4 regions of the Pantoea sp. F_5 genome follow, and region 2 is predicted to be linked to each of the others. Evidence: predicted binding sites of a transcription regulator. Region 2 holds the regulator's gene; each other region holds the start of a gene.

The links. The regulator PurR, encoded in region 2, represses purine synthesis genes. The targets are predictions, from matches to a motif close to CANGCAAACGTTTGCNTG.
Region 1: the regulator PurR is predicted to act here: its motif matches at 1,592-1,609, upstream of guaD (guanine deaminase).
Region 3: the regulator PurR is predicted to act here: its motif matches at 4,074-4,091, upstream of F3I44_RS12715 (nucleoside-specific channel-forming protein Tsx).
Region 4: the regulator PurR is predicted to act here: its motif matches at 2,261-2,278, upstream of pyrC (dihydroorotase).

What each region holds. Positions count from the first base shown of each region.
Region 1 is NZ_VWUO01000004.1:136,043-141,219, forward strand. Features, by position in the region: gene xdhA (xanthine dehydrogenase small subunit) at 1-84, opposite strand, end outside; gene guaD (guanine deaminase) at 81-1,409, opposite strand; gene ydfG (bifunctional NADP-dependent 3-hydroxy acid dehydrogenase/3-hydroxypropionate dehydrogenase YdfG) at 1,813-2,559, shown strand; gene F3I44_RS07280 (YnfA family protein) at 2,591-2,917, opposite strand; gene F3I44_RS07285 (DUF1283 family protein) at 3,051-3,374, shown strand; gene F3I44_RS07290 (DUF1161 domain-containing protein) at 3,420-3,716, shown strand; gene F3I44_RS07295 (MDR family MFS transporter) at 3,756-5,177, opposite strand, start outside.
Region 2 is NZ_VWUO01000002.1:454,409-459,585, forward strand. Features, by position in the region: gene cfa (cyclopropane fatty acyl phospholipid synthase) at 1-359, opposite strand, end outside; gene punC (purine nucleoside transporter PunC) at 670-1,872, opposite strand; gene punR (DNA-binding transcriptional activator PunR) at 1,980-2,885, shown strand; gene purR (HTH-type transcriptional repressor PurR) at 2,882-3,907, opposite strand; gene F3I44_RS04655 (YnhF family membrane protein) at 4,189-4,278, shown strand; gene F3I44_RS04660 (C40 family peptidase) at 4,325-5,122, opposite strand.
Region 3 is NZ_VWUO01000008.1:134,617-139,793, reverse strand. Features, by position in the region: gene F3I44_RS12735 (M20 family metallopeptidase) at 1-19, opposite strand, end outside; gene F3I44_RS12730 (amidohydrolase) at 19-1,329, opposite strand; gene F3I44_RS12725 (LysR family transcriptional regulator) at 1,444-2,340, shown strand; gene yjdN (VOC family metalloprotein YjdN) at 2,414-2,851, shown strand; gene F3I44_RS12715 (nucleoside-specific channel-forming protein Tsx) at 2,975-3,841, opposite strand; gene F3I44_RS12710 (HAMP domain-containing sensor histidine kinase) at 4,119-5,177, opposite strand, start outside.
Region 4 is NZ_VWUO01000002.1:123,167-128,343, reverse strand. Features, by position in the region: gene rimJ (ribosomal protein S5-alanine N-acetyltransferase) at 1-594, opposite strand; gene grxB (glutaredoxin 2) at 881-1,528, shown strand; gene F3I44_RS03085 (lipoprotein) at 1,645-2,208, shown strand; gene pyrC (dihydroorotase) at 2,343-3,386, shown strand; gene dinI (DNA damage-inducible protein I) at 3,449-3,694, shown strand; gene F3I44_RS03070 (hypothetical protein) at 3,840-4,112, shown strand; gene bssS (biofilm formation regulator BssS) at 4,358-4,612, shown strand; gene solA (N-methyl-L-tryptophan oxidase) at 4,707-5,177, shown strand, end outside.

The DNA of each region.
Region 1 (5,177 bases), on a different contig from region 2:
AGTGCGCAGGTAGTTGAGCACCGTGAGATTCGGGTCGAGCGCATCTTCGCTGACCAGCTGGTTATTTAACAGAAACTGAATCATGCGGCTTGCTCCTGTGCATCGCGCTGCCAGACCGGACGACCACCGACCCAGGTCTGGGCAATGTTGCGGTCGTCGCCCAGCGTCATTAAGACAAACAGTTTTTCCCAGATATCTTTGCTGTTGCCGATGCGAAGTTGCTGAAGCGCAGAGACCGCCGGATCGAGCACCACAAAGTCCGCCTCTTTACCGACGCTGAAATTCCCGATCGCATGGTCGAGATCCAGCGCATGCGCCCCGCCCAGCGTGGCATGATAAAAGGCTTCAGCGGCGCTGAGCCGGTAGTGCTGTAGCTGGCCCACTTTGTAGGCTTCGCCCAGGGTCTGCAGCATATTAAAGGTGGTGCCTGCGCCAACATCGGTGCCAATCCCCACTTTTACGCCCTGCTGCCAGCTGCGTTTGATGTTAAACAGGCCGCTGCCCAGGAACAGGTTTGAGGTAGGACAGAAGGCAATGGAGGAATCGGTATCGTGCAGACACTGCCATTCCTGCTCTTCCAGATGCAGACAGTGCGCAAAGACGCTGCGGCGACCGGTCAGCTGATGATGATGATAAACATCCAGATAACCCTCGCGCTCCGGGAACAGTTCTTTCACCCAGGCAACCTCCTGCGGGTTTTCGCTGAGATGGGTGTGCAGCCAGGTATCCGGGAATGCCTGACGCAGCTGCTGCACTTTCTCCAGCAGCTGCGGGGATGAGGTCGGCGCAAAGCGCGGCGTCAGGGCATAATTCAGCCGTCCACGCTTGTGCCAGCGTTCAATCAGCGCTCGCGTCTGCTGATAGCTCTGTTCAGGGGTTTCGATGAGATTGTCGGGCGCATTACGATCCATCATCACTTTGCCGGCAATCAGCCGCATGTTCAGGGCTTCAGCCGCGCTGAACAGCGCCTCCACCGATTGCGGATGCACGGTGCCAAACACCAGCGCGCTGGTGGTGCCGTTGGAGAGCAGCTGATGCAGGAAAAAGGCGGACATCTTTGCGGCGTGATCCGGGCAGTGATACTGCGCTTCGACCGGGAAGGTGTAATGATTCAGCCACTCCAGCAACTGTTCGCCAAAGGCACCAATCATTTCCGTCTGCGGATAGTGAATATGGGTATCGACAAAGCCCGGCACGATCAATTTGCCGCGCAGATCGATAACAGGCTGTCCCGCCAGCTTCGCCTCGCTGTTCTCCCAGCTATCCAGCCCAATTACGTGTCCGTCGCGCAGCAGCAGCAGGCCATCCTCCAGGTAGCGAGCCTTTCCGGTCAGGTCATCGGGATGATCCACCACGCCAGTGAAGTCAAAAAAGCTGGCGCGTATCGCCGTATCGGTTGCTGATAGCATGGTATGTCCTTTCTGAAAGCGCGATTAATTATCTGCAGATGATTCTCTGTTAATAACCCTGCAACCTGCATGCCAGATCTGAAATACAAAAAAAGCGCTTAAATATCAGTATATTAATGACATAAAGTGAGCGTTGCGCAACAAAGGTGGCCTTTGATAGCGTCGCAACCGTTTGCGGAGCCGATGCAAACGGTTGCGATTCGATATCGCGCAGATAGGTTAACCTGAGTATGGCCTGCCACCCGATAATCCGCCCTTTTACGGTGCAGGCTGCCCTGAAAAGGCGCAGCGGGATACCCGTTAAAATACGTTTACAGGCCAGGCTACTTTTCCACGCGCAGAAGCAGAAATGAAATGCTATGGTGAAGCCATCGACTCTGAAAATGGCATAAGGAACAGTGAGATGATTATTTTTGTCACCGGCGCGACTGCCGGTTTTGGTGAAAGCATCACCCGCCGCTTTATTAAGAACGGTCACAAAGTAATTGCCACCGGACGACGCGCTGAACGTCTGAAAGCGCTGAAGGATGAGCTGGGCGACAATCTTTATACCGTACAGCTGGATGTGCGTAACCGTGCCGCTATTGAAGAGGCGGTGGCGCAGTTACCGGCGGAATGGCGCAATATCGACGTGCTGGTCAATAACGCCGGTCTGGCGCTGGGCATTGAGCCTGCGCACAAAGCTAACGTTGAAGACTGGGAAAATATGATCGACACCAACACCAAGGGGCTGGTCTATATGACCCGCGCCCTGCTGCCACAGATGGTGGAGCGGGATGTGGGTCATATCATCAATATCGGTTCCATTGCCGGCAGTTGGCCGTATGCCGGGGGCAACGTTTACGGAGCGACCAAAGCCTTTGTGCGTCAGTTCAGCCTGAACCTGCGTACCGATCTGCACGGCACCGCGCTACGTGTTACCGACATTGAGCCGGGTCTGGTTGGCGGCACCGAGTTTTCTAACGTGCGCTTTAAAGGCGATGATGACAAAGCCGGTCAGGTCTATGAAGGTGCTACTGCTCTGACGCCGGAAGATGTGACAGAAGCGGTCTGGTGGGTCGCCACGTTGCCTGAGCATGTCAATATCAATAGCCTGGAGATGATGCCGGTCAGCCAGACGCTGGCGGGTCTTAAAGTGCATAAGCCGTAAGCCTCTGCCGCGCCAGCCATTATGGCTGGCGTTAACCGCGTCCCCAGCCCATGACGATGATCAGCATGCCGCTTAAGGCAATCAATGCCCCGCTCCAGTCCCACGCACTTAACTTCACACCATCCACCACCCGTAACCAGAGCAGTGCGGTGAGCACGTAGACGCCACCGTAGGCGGCATACACCCGTCCGCTGGCAGCCGGATGCAGCGTCAGCAGCCAGACAAACAGCGCCAGACTGGCGACTGCAGGCAGTAACAGCCACGTCGATCCCCCTTTCTTCAGCCACAACCACGGCAGAAAGCAGCCGGTAATCTCCGCCAGCGCGGTTATAAAAAACAGCAAGGCGGTCTTAATCAGCACGCTTACCTCTCCTGAACATAAACAAACGACTCACCGCTGGTGAGCAAAGAAACGGCGATGATATACTATGAGTACTCGCTGCAACAGCCGTCCCGGATGGCGATGTTTGCGTTAACTAAAGGAAATTGTGATGAAAAAAATGATCCCTGCCGTGCTGATGGTGCTGCTTTCCACAGCAGCTGTGACTGCCACTGCGAATACTAATCGTCTGATCATTGAAGATGGCAGTTCTGCGCTGAGCAATGAAGCAGCGCGTCAGGACAAAGAGCAATGGAATGACACGCGTATGCTGCGCCACAAAGTGAATACCCGCGTCGAAAAAGAGTTTGATAAAACCGATCGCGCCTTTGATACCCGCGACAAGTGCGAGCAGAGCCTCAATCTCAACGCCTACTGGGAACCTAACACCCTGCGTTGTCTGGATCGCCGTTCAGGTCGCCCGGTAGCGCCGTAAATTTGAGCTATAGTAATGACGGACGACTAACATAAGGAAGACGTGATGAAGCTACAGAGGGTTTTGTTAAGCGCGGCGTTTTTAGCTCTGCCGCTGATGGCGCAGGCATCCTGCGAATCGGTAAAAGCCGATATCAGCCAGAAGATTATTCAGAACGGTGTACCTGAATCGGGTTTTAGTCTCGATATCGTTGCCAATGATCAGGTTGATCAGGCGGGTGGTCAGGTCGTCGGACATTGTGAAAACGACACACAAAAGATTGTTTACAAGCGTACAGGCCGTGACGATGAAGCCAGCGTCCCGGCCAGTGCCGGCAGTTCTCAGGACGCGCCAGCACAGTAGTAAGCGTCAAACCAGGGCGACATCCTGTCGCCCTGCCACTTAGTCCGACTGTTCCGGCCGCTGACGCGGCATCATCCATGCCACTCCCACCGCAAACAGCGCAATCACCAGTGCTACCACGAACACCCAGTGCAGTGATGCGGCTATCGCCGCCACCATATGCTGCAGGGTTTCTGGCTGCAACTGCTGGCGACTGGGTTCAGACATGATCTGCTGCACCGGATCCTGCACCTGCGGCAGTCGCCACTGCAGATTAAGATTCAGCACCGCGCCCATAATCGCCGTGCCCACCGCCGAACCGATCATCCGGCTGAACATGATAGACGCGGTACAGATGCCGCGAATCTGGTAGTCCGCCTGGTTCTGCACTGAGACCAGGAAGGTGGTGCTGGTCATGCCCATGCCAGTGCCAATCAGAAACGCCGTGAAGCCCGCCTGATAGAGTGAGCTGGCGGGCTGCAGGAACAGCAACAAGGTGCTGCCGGCGACCAGCAGTAACGCGCCGAGCTGGGCGGTAAAGCGGTAGGAGGTGTGCAGCATCAGCCTGCCGCTTAGCGTGCTGGCCAGCGGCCAGCCAATCGACATCATCGCCAGCACACTGCCTGCCTGTAATGGCGAACCGCCACTGATCCCCTGAATCCAGGTGGGCAGAAACGCGCTGATGCCCATCATCGCCGCACCGATAATCAGGTTACCCGCATTGCCTGCCACAATTAGCCGGCTGCGCCAGATCACCAGCGGAAACAGCGGTGCCACTGAGCGCTGCTCGTGGCGCTTGAGCTGCCAGCCCGCGAACAGAGAGAAAAGCAGGAACGGCACCAGCCAGAGGCCCAGCTGTTCCGCCTGCAACAGTGCAATCAACAGGGCCGTCACGCTAAGCATCAGCCAGCTGCTGCCCGCCAGGTTCAGTGGCTGCGACGTCTCCTCTTTCTGATGCGCCGGTAACCAGCGCGCCAGCATCAGCATGCTGATCAGGCCTATCGGCAGATTGACCCAGAAAATTACCGACCAGCTAAAGTGCTGCACCAGCCAGGCCCCGGTCAGCGGCCCCACGATCGCCGCCACACCCCAGACACTGGAGAGCCAGCCCTGCACGCTGGCGCGTTCACGCGGCGAGTAGATGTCGGCCACGATGGTGGAGCTGAGCGGCATAATGGCCCCCGCGCCAAGGCCCTGAAAGGCCCGAAAAAGGATCAGCCAGGTCATGGTATGGGCAAAGCCACACAGCACCGATCCCACCAGGAAAATCGAGGTGCCGATAAAAAACATGGTTTTGCGCCCCACCATATCCGCCAGACGCCCATAGAGCGGCACGCTGACCGCCTGAGTTAGCAGATAGATGGAGAAGACCCAGCCAAACTGCGAAAAACCGCCAAGGTCAGCAATGATGGTCGGCATCGCGGTGGCCACAATGGTGACTTCAATGGCCGCCATAAACATCGCCAGCATACAGGCGATTAA
Region 2 (5,177 bases):
TAATGCTCTTTACCGACAATCCAGGCCCGCTTTTTCGACTGCAGATTGGTTAAGCGGGCAGCGGCGATGCGCAGCGTATCTTTAAAGTGATGCGGGAGTTGCTGATCGAGTTTATGTTTAAGCACCTGATGGAAGAAAATATCCAGCCGGTCGCACTCCCACCACCCATCCATATAGCTCTCGCCGAGCCCAAGCGATCCTTCCTGTAGAACACGCTTAAAAAAGCCGGGATGATTAATATGAATATCCCAGGGACGTGAACCATTAATTTCAATATCCGCTTTTTCCAGCATTTCGTGGACGATGCGATACCAATGGTTTTCTTCAGGACTCACTGCTTCTGCATAAGATGAACTCATAGCTTTTCCACCACCTGTCCAATCTGAACCTGAACAAAGAGTAGTCAATTTCGTCAGGCATTGAGAAACGGTACGGATGACTCCGCACAACGGTTGACTGTGTGATACAGAGGACTGCAATAGCCTGCAGCAGGTCGGTCAGGGTAAGAATAACGCGCGCAAATACCGTCCCGGCAACAGGGTACCAATCAGATTATTACGTTATTATATTGTTGATTTATTACAGATTTGTTGACCCGAATGAGTATATGCTCACGCGGGTCAATATTCAATGACTTATTGTTAGGAGGCTAACGAAAAAGTCAGTGTATCAGTGATTATCCTGGCAGGCAGGTTGCGGAGAGGCAACAACAGTTTGTGCGCTTGCGGTACGCTGCAGAGCGTAACCGAGTAGCGCCAGCAGAATCGTTACCGTCATTATCAGCGTAGTGGTAAACAGCGCCTGGGTTAATCCGGCAGAGACTGCCAGGCTTGCAGCAAAGCAGAGTCCGAGTTGTAAGGTGTTCTGCAATGCGGCTGCTTTACCGGTGGCGTGCGGGAAGGGCGTCAGCGCACTGGAAACCACAATCGGATAAATTGCGCCGTTAGCCAGCGCCATCCCACAGAACGGCACCATCAGGCTCACCAGCATGCTGTTGCCTGACAGTGCTACGGCAAACAGCGCCAGAATGCTCAGGCTGTAAATGCCCAGCAGCCACGGTAACAGCTGAGCGCCATGAAAGCGGTTGAGCATGGCGCGACAGCCGAATCCGCCAATCAAAAAGGCGAGCGTCTGGGGCACATAACTCAGGCCGATATCGGCGGGCGAAAGGCCCAGATCCGCCAGAATGAACGGCGAGCCGGTCAGCCAGGCAAAAAAACTGGCAGAACAGGCGGAGTAGATCAGCACGTTGCCGCTGTAGACCCGGGATTTCAACAGAGTGAGGAAGCCGGGCTGTGCTCCTTTTTCACGTGCTTCCGGGCGTACTGTGGGCAAACGCAGCGTGGTCAGAATCAACGCCACCGCAATCAGCGTCAGCACCAGGAAAATCGAACGCCAGTGGAAATGGCCGATCAGCCAGGCACCCAGCAACGGGGCCAGCGCCGGGGAGAGCGCAACCAGCGGCATAATCGTTGCAAAGACTTTGTTGGCGCGCGCGGCGGGGTAGCGATCCACTACCAGCGCCTGCCAGCTCACGGCCGCAGCACAGACGCCTATCGCCTGCACAAAGCGCAGCGTCAGCATCAGAGCAATATCATTCACCCACAACATGCCCGCACAGCCGACGCCAAACATGGCCAGTCCGGCCAGCAGTACGGGTTTACGGCCGATGCGATCGGAAAGCGGTCCCCAGAAGAGCTGACCTACGGCGAAGCCCGCCAGGAACAGACTCATACTGGCGCTGATCAGACCAGGCGAGGTGTTAAATGTTTGCTGCATCGCACCAAAGGCGGGCAGATACATGTCAGTGGCTAAAAAGCCGAGCATGCTCAGCAGGGCAAGATAGGGCATAAATCCTTTATTCGACAGCATCTCATTCTCATTTTTGCAGGATAAACGCGGCAGAGTGTAAAAGGTGCGTTTGCCGCTGTGAAACGGTAATATTTGCCGGTTGCTGTTAAAATTTTTGAAGGCAGATTATGTGGTCAGAATATGCATTAGAGGTCGTTGACGCGGTTGCCCGCGGAGGCAGCTTCAGCGCAGCCGCGCAGGAGCTGCATCGGGTACCTTCTGCCATCAGCTATACAGTGCGTCAGCTGGAGAACTGGCTGGCGGTGCCGCTGTTCGAACGCCAGCATCGTGAAGTGGTGCTGACGCCTGCAGGGGAGCATTTTGTCCGGGAAGGGCGCAGCGTCATCAAAAAAATGCTTGCCACACGGCGGCAGTGTCAGCAGCTGGCCAACGGCTGGCGCGGGCAGCTCAGCATTGCTGTTGACCGTATTGCCAAACCTCAGCGTACCCGACAGCTGGCCAAAGATTTCTATCGCCACTTCCCCGATATGGAACTGATCATCAGCTACGAAGTGTTTAACGGTGTCTGGGATGCACTGGCCGATGGCCGGGTGGAAGTCGCAATTGGTGCCACGCAGGCGATTCCGGTGGGGGGACGGTTTGCGTTTCGTGATATGGGTACGCTCAACTGGCGCTGCGTGGTCGCGCCCGATCATCCTCTGACGCAGGCGAGCAAGATAGATGACGACACGCTGCGTAGCTGGCCGTCCCTGGTACTGGAAGATACATCACGCGCACTACCGCGTCGAATGACATGGACGCTGGATAACCAGCGCAGGCTGGTGGTGCCGGAGTGGCAAACCGGACTGGAGTGCGTGCAGGCGGGCTTGTGCGTGGCGATGGTGCCGGGTCATCTGGCAAGGCCACTGCTCGACACTGGCGAGCTGGTGGAGCTGACGCTGCCGGTGGCATTTCCGGACAGTCCCTGTTGCGTTAGCTGGGCAGAGGATCGCGCATCACCGGCGACAGGCTGGTTGCTCAGCTATCTGGGTGATGCGCGAACGCTTAATCAGGAGTGGTTAAGCGAGGATTAGCGGCGATAGTCGCGGAACGGACCATCAGCTACTGAACGCCGCTCAATCAACGTCGGATGGACCTCAATCGTTTGTGACACTTCGCGCTTACTGGTAATGCGGTCGAGCAGCATATCCAGCGCCTTCTCACCCAACTGGGCTTTAGGCTGATGCACCGTGGTCAGGGCAGGGGCGAAATAGCGTGCGTTGCGCACATTATCATAACCGATAACCGAAATATCCTGCGGCACGCGCAGACCCATTTCGTCGGCGGCGCAAATGGCCCCCATCGCCATGATGTCGCCGCCGCAGAACACGGCGGTCGGGCGCTGCTTTTGCGACAGGATCTGCTGCATCGCCTGATAGCCCGACTCCGGCTCAAAGTCACCCTGCACAATCCACTCCGCGCGTGGCTGAATACCCGCTTCTTCCAGCGCCTTCAGGAAGCCGGCATGACGTCCGCCGCCGGTGTTACGCTCCATCTGACCGGGAATCGCACCAATATCACGGTGTCCACGTTCAATCAGATAGCGTCCCGCCAGATAGCCACCCTGGAAAGCATTATCCAGGACCGTGTCGGTGAAGTCTGCGCGCGATTCGCCCCAGTCCATCACCACCATCGGGATATTGCGGTTCTCTTCCAGCATCTGCAGCAGATCGTCCGGATACTCAGAGCACATCACCAGCAGGCCATCGACGCGCTTCTGCGCCATCATGCTGAGGTAGGCGCGCTGTTTTTGCAGGTCGTTATGCGCATTCCCCAGAATCAGCGTATAACCTTTATCAAAACAGTGATTTTCAACCGCCTCAATAATTTCAGCGAAATAGGGCGCTTCGCTGGACGTGGCAAGCAGACCCAGCGTCCTGGTGTGGTTTACTTTCAGGCTGCGCGCGACAGCGCTCGGCGAGTAGTGCAATTCTTTAATTGCCTGCCAGACCGCCTCGCGCGTCTCTTCAGCGACAAAGCGGGTTTTATTGATGACGTGCGAAACGGTGGTCGTTGAGACGCCAGCGCGTTTCGCCACATCTTTAATTGTTGCCATGAAAATCGGACTCCATTGCTTACCTAACTCTATGATAAGCGTAATGTTAAACGTTTGCGTCTTCTCAGGGAATTTTCCGCAAAAATACGGTTTTTCTGGCCGGTAAACAGGCTGCTGGCGGAGAAAAAACGCCTGAAAAGATGCGCAAACGGAATCAGGGTTGCGCGCGTTGCGCAACAAAGGCGGGATTCTAACAAGGCTGAACGGATAAAACGAGATTTTTACCAGGTCATGTGGGAAAATGCCATATCCCTACAAAGTGTGTGACTAAGGAGCAGGTAATGAGTACTGATTTGAAACTGGCTTTGATGACTACTGTCGGCTGTCTGCTGATGATTGTGGCCTTTAGTTTTACTGCCATTCTGCACTAATAAAAAAGCCGGGATTATCCCGGCTTTTTTCGAACTGTAGTGCTGATCAGCGAATGTTTTTCGGCGTCATCACACGACGCGCACCAATATAGTGGCGCTGCCAGTAGTCTTCCCCTAATGCACTGATCTGAATATCTTTGCCGGTACGTGGCGACTGAATAAACTTGCCATTGCCCAGGTAAACGCCGACGTGATCCGCAGTACCGCGGCCGTTAATGCGGAAGAAGACCAGATCGCCTTTCTCCAGCGATTCACGCTTGATTGGCGCAGCGTCACGCAGGTGATACATCTCGTTAGCGGTACGCGGGATCTTGAACTTCACCAGATCTTTATAGGCATACCAGACCAGACCGCTGCAATCGAAACCAGTATGTGGTGAGGTGCCGCCCCACAGATAAGGTTTACCCAGCTGTCCCATCAGCTTAGTCATCGCGGTTTCGCGCGCTTTCTGGTAGCGCTGACGGTGAGATTTGCTCATTTTAATCGTGCCAGGTTCGCTGGTGGTGACCTCAGCGGTTTTCAGCAGGCGCTGATGACCATAGCGTTTTTTTTCTTTATTTTTGCTGATACGGGCGGTTTTAAGCGAGGTCTTCTTAGCTGGCGTCTGTTGAGCAGTGAGTTCGACTTTTTTCTGTTTTTTCGTTTTAAGTTTTTGAACAGGGCTGAGGCGAGTTTTTTTGGTCACCGTTTTTACCTGGCGACGCTTGCGGCGCTCATCGTCGCGCGCGCTCTTTTTTTCTGCTTTATGCGTACTCACGTTCACCGGCGCGTGCGGGGAAGCAGCAGCGACGTTGAAAAACAGTTGCGCAAAGGCCAGCATGAAAAGCGTAATGATTAAACGCATAGTCCGTTGATTAGTTAAGTTGTCAGGGCCACTACGCACCGCGACAAAGTTGAGA
Region 3 (5,177 bases), on a different contig from region 2:
CAATAAAGTCTTCCATCATCATGAGCCCCCAAACTGCGCCTGGTTCAGCGCCAGGGTTGCCAGCAGCGTGATGGCGTCCGGCATCACCCGCTCATCAAAGTCGAATTTCGCATTGTGATGACCCGCCGCCAGCTCACAGCCAAAAATGACGTAAGAGGCCTGACCGCCGCGCTCTTTTACCCGCTCCATCATGTAGGTCGCATCTTCTGATCCTGCCGCCTGCGCTTTACGATCGACCACCGAGTCGAAGATACCGAGCGCGTCCGCCTGCTGATGGATGAAATCGACCCACGGCTGCGTCGGGGTACAGCTTCGCGCAGCACCCATCAGCGAAACTTCCTGCTCAACGCCATACATCGCTGCTGCACCGGCAATCACCCGCAGCGCCTGCTGATAAATATCGTCGTTAACCTGATTGGTCACGCCACGGGTTTCGACCTTCAGCAGAGCGCAGTCAGGCACTACGTTGCGGCCGGTTCCGGCCTGCAGCACGCCCACGTTGACCCGCGCCACGCCGCCGCTGTGCTGGGTTAAGCCATGCAGCGCCAGCGTCGCCTGTGCGGCGGCCAGCAGGGCATTGCGACCCTCTTCAGGGCGACCGCCTGCGTGGGCACCGATGCCGGTAAAGTGAACATCCAGCTTGGTGGTGGCCAGGAAGCTGTCGCTGCCGCAGACCACTTCGCCTGCCGGCACGCCGGTGCCGATGTGAATCGCGGTGAAGCGCTCAACGTCATCGACCACGCCCGCGGCGACCATCGCTTTTGCGCCGCGCACGCCCTCTTCGGCGGGCTGGAAGATCAGTTTAATCGTGCCGCTGAGCTGATCTTTCATCGCCATCAGCACTGAGGCGAGGCCCAGCCCAATGGTGGTATGACCATCGTGGCCGCAGGCGTGCATCATCCCGGCGTTACAGGAGACAAACCCTTCGCGCTGCGGCAGATGATCGGCTGCCTGGCTTTCATTGAGATCCAGTGCATCCATATCGACCCGGAAGCCCATCACCGGACCGGGACGGCCGGTCTCAAGCGTCGCCACGATGCCGCAGAATCCACCGGAGAAGTGACTGATCCACTGCGGCAGCGCGCCCTGTTGCAACGCACGTGCCTCCTGCTGCTTCAGTATGGCTTCGTCGGGCAAGCCCATCCGCGCATCGGCATCGACGACCTCACGGCCCAGCTTCAGTTGATAACCGAGCTTATGCAGTTCTTCTGCGACTAACGTCGCGGTGCGGAACTCCAGCCAGCCCGATTCGGCGTAGTGATGGAAGTCGCGACGCCACTGTTGCAGCTGTGGCAGCAGGGCGCTGATGCGGTCTGAAAGGGATTTCATCGGCTCTCTCCTCATTGTTGATTTTTTATGCACTGCGTCGAATCTACACAATGGTACTGGGCGGCATAAGATGCGAATATCTTGTGACTGATAAACAACGGTTATCGCAAAACTATGTCTGCCAATCTCAAACTTCATCAGCTGCGTGCCTTCACTGACGTGGCGCGACAGGGCAGTATCCGGGCGGCAAGCCGTCTTTCCGGGCTGTCGCAACCGGCGTTAACCAAAGCGATTCAGGAACTGGAGCGAGAGCTGGGAGCAAAGCTGTTTATCCGCCGCCAGCAGGGCGTGGTACTGACCGATATCGGTGATAACTTTTTTCGCCATGCCAGCCTGGTGCTGGCTGAGCTGCGGGTTGCAGAAGAGGATATCCAGCAGCGACTGGGGCTGGGTGGCGGTCAGGTGAACATCGGCGTGGGTGGCAGCGTGGCGCGCACCATCATGCCGCAGGTGATAAACCAGTTTCATCGCGAATACCCGCTGGTTAAGGTACGCATCGTTGAAGGCCAGCTGGTGTCGATGGTGCATGAACTGCGTCAGGGGGCGCTCGATTTCACCATCAACACCTACGATCAGAGCCATCTCGATCAGGAGCTGATGTATGAAAGGGTAATGGAGCGCGAGTATAAAGTGGTGGTGCGTAAAGGCCACCCGCTGGAAAAGGCCCGTTCTCTGGCGGCGTTACAGCAGGCGGACTGGACGATGCCAACGCCGAAAGGGAGTTACTATCGCCTGCTGCACGATTTGTTTGGCGAGCGCGGCATGGCACCCAAAATCGTGGTGACCTGTGAAACCTTTATGGCCTGCACCAGCCTGGTGGCGCAAAGCGATTTCATCAGCATTCTGTCGGTCGACGTGATTGACGATCCCATTCTGGGGCGGTCGCTGGTGGCGCTGACGCTCGACGAGCCTCTGCCGAAAGCGATCTTCTACCTGATCCAGCGCAAAGACACCGCGTTGACGCCGATGAGCAGTTATATGGCGCAACTCTTTCGGCGTTATTGTCATTAAAATCAGTGAGTAAAGCCGATCGTCTACACTGTAGAGGTACTGTAAAAAATCCACCCGACAAATAGAGGTTACGATGCAAGTCAGTCCTTATCTGTTTCTCTATGGCCGTTGTGAAGAGGCTATCGACTTTTACCTGCAGGCGACCGGGGGAGAGCTGCTCTCCAAAATGAAATTTGGTGACATGCCGGATCAGGGTGAGCAGGTCGGCGATCAGTCCGCAGCGCCGCAGCCGCCAGAAAAGATCATGCATGCCCAGCTGCGTATCGGTGACGGTGAGCTGATGCTGAGCGACGGCAACACTGAGAAGCCGCCCGCGTCTGAACATGCCGGTTACGCGGTCAGTCTTTCTACCAATGATGTTGAAGAGGGCAAAGCCTGGTTTGAGAAATTGTCGGCAGGCGGCAAGGTGACAACGGAGTGGCAGGAGACATTCTGGTCGAACGGATTCGCGATGTTCATTGATAAGTTCAACATTCCATGGCGCATCAACGTTGAGAAGCCACAGGAATAACCGAAGGTAAGATGCAGGACTGAGTTGTTAAACCTGCCTCTCAAAAGCTGGCCTGGAGGAATTAACGCCCCAGGCCAGTTTTCCTGCGCAACGGGCGCTTTTTTCAGCCGCCCGTTATCATTATCAGAAGTTATAACCCGCCACCAGGTAGTAACCCCAGCCAGTCGATTTCACTTCAAATGGTCCTTTGCCGAAGTTCAGCTCCTGACCATCTGCCCACTGTCCGCCGTTGTGGAAGTAACGCGCCACCGCAGAAATATGCCAGTGATCGTAACCCAGTGACAGAATGTGGCTGGAGGCGATGGAGTTGCTGGTACGTGATGAACCGCCTTTCTCGTTGAGGTCAGAACCCCAGTCGAAGTTGGTGAAGCCCACATAGCCCAGATTACCGCCCCACAGCTGGGTGATAGGCACGAAGTATTTCACCTTGAAGCGATAGCCATCCCAGCTGTTTTCGTTCGCCGCGCCATAGTTTTCCCACTGATATTTGGCATAGACGTTCAGCGACAGGCCGACATCGCTATGCGTATCGATATCGGTGCCCAGACCCATATACCAGGTATTCTGACGGTTGTCGCTGTTGCGGCCCATATCGTAGATATAGTTATTGGCGAAATACCACTCCTTGAACGGACCAAAAGCCAGGCTGGTGCCGGTCAGTTTGTCGATAGAGAAGCGCGGTTCAATCTCCATAAACATCGGTGAACCGTGGTCGAACACGCCGTTGGCATTGCTGTTGCCCACGCCGAAGAAGTTAGGCACGTCCAGATAGCCATAGAAATCGAACCACTCTTTCTTCGCAAACGCTTCATATTCCAGATAAACGTCGTTGTTAAACTGCGGTCCGAAACGCGTGTGGTAGCTGCCTACCACGTTAACGCTCTGATGCCACCAGTCGGAGAGGTACTGCGGATCGCTTTCAGCAGCCTGCGCAGCACCACTCAATGAACATGCCAGCACGGCACCTGCTATCAACGTTTTAAATTTCATTATCATCAGCCACATGCTTTTGACCGCCGCACAGCAGACGCAGTCAGAGAGAAGTCGGTCCCTGGAGGGGAGTGAGGTATTCAGCAAAAAACAGCCAGTTCTTCAGCCCGCGTAGCGTGCCTGTAACAGATCGATAGAAAATAGATTTTGCTCACGTTTGTCAAAAAGTGTTGCATTACAATTCAGCTAAAATGTGATGCGCTTCACAATAATGACCGGGATCGAACGGAACCAGGCAACCGTTTACGTTGTCTGGTTCGTGATCAAACAGGCGGGATCAGGGAAGGGTGACGCGAACCTGCAAACCACAAACAGCCCCCTGTGGCGTCAGGCAGTTGGAAAGGGCGACGTGAATCTGATGTTTCTGTGCGACGTTACGCACAATGGAAAGTCCCAGCCCGCTGCCCTGGGCTTTGACATCAGGCGAACGGGTAAAACGGTCGAACGCGCGTTCGATAAAGGATTCCGGCATGCCCGGTCCATTATCGACAATATCGACCACCGTTTTGCCCGCGACCCGATGCAGTAGCACATCGACCAGGCTGCCTTCCGGCGTGTGCAACATAGCGTTACCGATCAGGTTATCGAACAGGCTGCGCAATTCGGAACGGCTGGCCTGCAGACGGTACTGCGTTGAGCCATTAAAGCCGATATCAATGCCGCGTTTGTCCGCCACCACCATCAGCTGCTCAATGCTCTCTTTCAGCAGATCTTCCAGCTCAATATGCTCCACACTGGCCACCACGCTCTGGTCATCCTGGCGTGAGACATTGAGTAACTGTGTGACCAGGTGCCGGGTACGCGTGACGCCCGCTTCCAGCTGGCTGAACTGACGGCTCGCTTCGCCGGGCTGGATGTGCTGACGCAAATTTTCCAGTTGTAACGTCACCGCTGTTACTGGTGTACGCAGCTCATGGGCAGCATCTTCCAGGAACTGACGCTGCGACGACCAGGCGTCACGTAGCTTACTCAGCAGCGAGTTGTAAGCGGCTACCAGCGGCAGAATCTCATCCGGTAAGCCCTCCGGTGAGACATTATGTGGATGATGGGTTTCCTGCGCCGCAATCTGCCGTGAAGCGACCTGCAGATCGCGCGTGATCTTACGCACCACCAGCCAGATCACCAGCAGCGACAGCGGCATCATCAGGATCATCGGAATGATCGCCGACAGCGCCCGCTTCACCATCGAGGCTTTCATGTAGCTGAGGTTGTGCATGACCTGGATGGTTTTAATCTCGCTGCCGGGCATGCCGGGCCGGGTAAAAATACGCCATTCGCAGTCGTCGCACTGTCCCACATGCACATCGTGATACCCGCGCTGATTTTGCAGCGGGGC
Region 4 (5,177 bases), 330 kb from region 2:
TTATTGTCCACGCCGGTCAGGCGTCCATTCCCGCAGAGTTAAGGCTGTCAGCACGTGATCCTGCCAGCGTCCGTCGATCAGCAGATAATCTTTCGCGTAACCCTCTTTCTCAAAACCGAGTCGCGCCAGCAGATCGCCGCTGCGCTGGTTGTGCGGCATGTAGTTCGCCATGATGCGGTGAATATGCTGCTGGCGCTGCATATAACGGATAGCCGACTGCAAGGCTTCGAACATCAGCCCCTGCCCCTGCCACTTTTCACCCAGTGAATAGCCGAGATAACAGGCGTGAAAGGAACCGCGCAGCACGTTACTGAAGTTCGCCACGCCACGCACTTCGGTTTCATCGCTGTCCATGAGAATAAAATAGAAGGCCGTTCCCTGCTTGTGCATGTCGGAAATCAGCCCGAGGCGCGCCTGCCAGCCCGAAGGGTAGCAGTGGCTATCGTCGCGCACCGGCTCCCATGGTTTTAAAAACAGTCGGTTTTCCGAATAGTAATCTGCCATTCGCCAGGCATCACGTTCGTGAACCAGACGGACCACCAGACGATCGGTGGTTAATCGCACCCGGGGCGCGGCAGAACGATAGCCAAACATCCTGACTCCTGAAATCAATGGCTGTGAGTGATAGCCGTCATTACCCGGCTTTCACTATAACCGCCGCCTGGGCTGCGGTAAAACGTTACAGCAGTTTAGCTTTAAAGAGGTTGATTTTGCTCTGTTATCACAGCGGCGAACAGTTGGTTTGTCCTACTACAGCACACATGCTGGCTGGCAGGTTTGCCCTGCAGGGTAATCTCTTCCATACTTTTTACGCGCCCGAAACAGGATGAATTGATTCACTCTGTTAAACACTAAACCTGTAAAAATCCGGGAGATCAGGATGAAACTCTATATCTATGACCATTGTCCTTTCTGCGTTAAAGCGCGAATGATTTTTGGTCTGAAAAATAAGCCGGTTGAGCTGGTGGTGATGCTCAACGACGATGAAGAGACGCCAAAACGACTGATCGGGCAGAAAATGGCACCGATTCTGCAAAAGCAGGATGGCAGCGCAATGCCTGAGAGCATGGAGATCGTGCATTACGTCGATCAGCAGGATGGCGCGCCGCTGATCACTGGCGCGCTGAACCCGGCAATTGGCGACTGGCTGCGTCACATGAACAGCTATGTCAATAAACTGCTGCTGCCGCGCATTGCCGAAGCGGCGTTTGCCGAGTTCGCGACGCCTGAGGCGCGTGACTATTTCCGCAGCAAAAAACAGGCGAGTATCGGTGATTTTGAGACGCTGAAAAGCCACTCGGCCGGGCTGATTAAGAATGTAAGTGAGGATCTGCGCAAACTGGACAAATTAATCGTTCAGCCCAATGCGGTAAACGGCGAGCTATCGCAAGATGATTTTAATCTCTTCCCGCTACTCCGCTCTCTGACGCTGGTCGCCGGAATCGACTGGCCGAGCCGGGTCGCGGACTACCGCGATAACATGGCGAAACAGACTCAGGTTAATCTGCTCTCTTCGATAGCGCATTAGTCCCGCCCCAGATGAGAGACGCTGCGGCGTTTCTCATCCCTTTCCTGATGACACCCGCCACGCATTCAGGCAGGCTATGGCCTGTTTACTGGCTCTGATATTCAGGATAAAGATCGATGAAAAAGGCTTTTTTCGGGCTGACTGCCCTGTTGATGGCGCTGCTGGTTAGCGGATGTAATCAACTGACGCAATACACCATCAGCGAACAGGAAGTAAACCAGGCGCTGCAGAAGCACAATAACTACGAGAAAGATATTGGCGTTTCCGGGCTGGTTAACGCACACATCGTGCTGAACAACCTGACCAGTCAGATTGGTCGCGAAGAACCGGGTAAAGTGACGCTCTCCGGTAATGCAAAAATCAACGTTACCTCACTGTTTGGCCCGCAGCAGGCCGATATGCAGCTGAAAATGCGTGCTCAGCCGGTTTATGATCAGCAGCAGGGCGCAATTTATCTGCGCGATCTGGAGATTGTAGACGCCCAGGTGGCCCCGGAAAAAATGGCATCCATCATGAAGACACTGACGCCTTATCTGAATCAGTCGCTGAAAAGTTATTTTGATCAAAAACCCGCCTATGTGCTCAGCGCAGACCGCAGCAAAGGCGAGTCGCTGGCGAAGAAATTTGCCAAAGGACTGGAAGTGAAGCCTGGCGAACTGGTCATTCCCTTTACGCAGTAATCCCGATTTCCGCGCCATCCGGCGCGGATTTTCTCTGGCGGCATAAAAAGCAGGTGCAAACGGTTGCCTGAATCCCTATGCTTAGACCCCGGCCAAAACATGCCTTTTGTTTCCTTTCTGCCGGAGCTTCACAGATGACAGCACAACCTCAGCAACTTACCCTGCGTCGCCCTGACGACTGGCATATTCATCTGCGTGATGATGAGATGCTCAAAACGGTCCTGCCCTATACCAGCGCGGTGAATGGTCGTGCCATTGTGATGCCAAACCTGGTGCCCCCGGTAACCAGCGTGGCGGCCGGTGAAGCGTACCGCGATCGCATTCTGGCGGCGCTACCCGCCGATCACGCCTTTACGCCGCTGATGACCTGCTACCTGACCGACTCGCTGGATCCTGATGAGCTTGAGCGCGGTTTCACCGCCGGTCTGTTCACCGCGGCGAAGCTCTATCCGGCGCACGCCACCACCAACTCCAGCCATGGCGTGACCAACATCGCGTCCATTGCTCGCGTGCTGGATCGGATGCAAAAGATCGGTATGCCACTGTTGATCCATGGTGAAGTCACTGATGCGCATATCGACATTTTTGACCGTGAAGCCCGCTTTATTGAAACCGTGATGGTGCCGCTACGCAGCCAGTTTCCGGCACTGAAAGTGGTGATGGAGCACATTACGACGCAGGATGCCGCTCAATATGTTGCCGATGCCGGTGAAACACTGGGCGCAACTATTACCCCGCAGCATCTGATGTTTAACCGCAACCACATGCTGGTGGGCGGTATTCGCCCGCACCTCTACTGTCTGCCAATCCTTAAGCGCAACGTGCATCAGGAAGCGCTGCGTAAAGTGGTGGCAAGCGGGAATCCACGCTTCTTCCTTGGCACCGACACCGCGCCGCATCTGCGTCATCTCAAAGAGTCCAGCTGCGGCTGTGCGGGCGTATTTAATGCACCGACGTCGTTGCCCGCCTACGCCACCGTTTTTGAAGAGCTGAACGCGCTGGAACATTTTGAAGCATTCTGTTCTGAAAATGGCCCGCGTTTTTACGGCCTGCCGCTGAATGAGGGGACGATCACGCTGGTGCGTGAGCCGTGGCAGGTGCCAGAGTCAATTGCACTCGGCAGCCACTCACTGGTGCCGTTCCTGGCCGGTGAAACGCTGAACTGGCGCATTGCATAATTTTACTTGCCTCCGGCTCAATGATACTGTAAATATATACAGTATCTTAATCGGAGGCTATTATGCGCGTTGAAATTACCGTATCCAATACCCGACCTCTTCCTGCTGGCGCGATTGAAGCGTTAAGCGATGAATTATCGCGCCGCATCGACGAACAGTTCCCTGACTCGACCAATCACGTCAAGGTACGTTACGCCAGTGCCAACAATCTCAGCGTGCTGGGCGGTGGAAAAGAGACGCGCGACCAGATCAGCGAAATCCTGCAGCAGACGTGGGAAAGCGCTGACGACTGGTTCATTACTGATTAACCGCCACTGTGCTTTTTTTCCGGGTGTCGCCACCCGGTTTTTTTATCTTTTCTCCCCTCTCGCACTTCTCCCTCTCTGCATCTAGACTCTTAATGATCAATGCCCTATCCTTGCGCTCGTCACGCATAACAGGAGGTGCGACACCATGACTACTGATAAACCGGAAGAGGCGATGACCTTTGGTGAGTTGTTAGCACTGATTGGTGATCAAAAGCGTCGTTTAACGGTGCTGGAAAATGCCTTTTCCAGTCTGATTTTCTGTCTTGACGATCGTGCCAGTCAGTTGCTGGTGCACAATCTGTCGCTGGAAGCCCAAAATCAAAATCATGATGAGCAGCTTCAGCAGCACTTTGCCCGTCTTGCAGAAACACTGCAAAAACGTGGCGGTGGCATTGTGCCGGAAACCCCGACACTTTAAGTTCGCTCACGCGGCTTAACCCGCTTTTACATGCCCATTGAACAGTGATAAAAATGCCTGCCCGCCAGGCATTTTATTTTTCAACGTCCTCCTTTCAAACACAAATATTCTGTGAGAAGCTGGTTCACGGCATTTTTTAAACAGTGATACCCACTTTTACTGTTATAATTGTCTCGCTATCGCAATAAAAAAGCCGCATTGAACCTCATCATGCACTTCGTTTAACGAGTAATAAGGAGGTTATAATGGACAGAAGAAAAGACGTTATCCAGACCCATCCGCTGGTGGGCTGGGACATCAGTACCGTTGATAGCTATGATGCCATGATGATCCGCCTGCACTCGCTGTCGTCGCAGGATCAAAAAGAAGAAGAAGCGGATGTTGGCCCAACCTACTGGCTGACAACGGATGTGGCAAGGCAGTTTATCTCGATCCTCGAAGCGGGCATCGCCAAGATAGAATCAGCTGAGCAACCAGAACGACTTCTTAATAAGCATTAATATCTGCCGCATCAAAGAGGCGCCCTCAGGGGTGCCTTTTTCGTTTCTGTTTCTGGTATGCTTTTGATTATCTGACTCTTAGAGTGTCGTTATCATGATTTATGATCTTATCGTCGTCGGCAGCGGTTCAGTGGGCGCGGCGGCTGGCTACTATGCTACCCAGGCAGGTTTATCGGTATTAATGATCGACAGCGGTCATCCTCCTCACAATCAGGGAACGCATCATGGTGAGAGCCGGCTGATTCGTCACGCCTATGGTGAAGGCGAACATTATGTTCCGCTGGTTCTGCGGGCGCAGACGCTGTGGGATGAGCTGGAACAGCGCGCCAGTGAGCGCATCATGCATCGCAGTGGCGTACTTAACCTTGCTCCTGAGCACTCCCCCTTTATCCGGAACGTTATCGACAGCGCGACCCGCTGGCAGCTCAATATCGAGGTGATGCAGCCTGATGAAGTACGTAAGCGCTGGCCGCAAATCAACGTGCCAGAGGGTTATCTGGGCATCTTTGAGCCGCAGTCCGGCTTTCTGAAATGTGAACAGGCGGTTCGCAGCTGGATCCAGCTG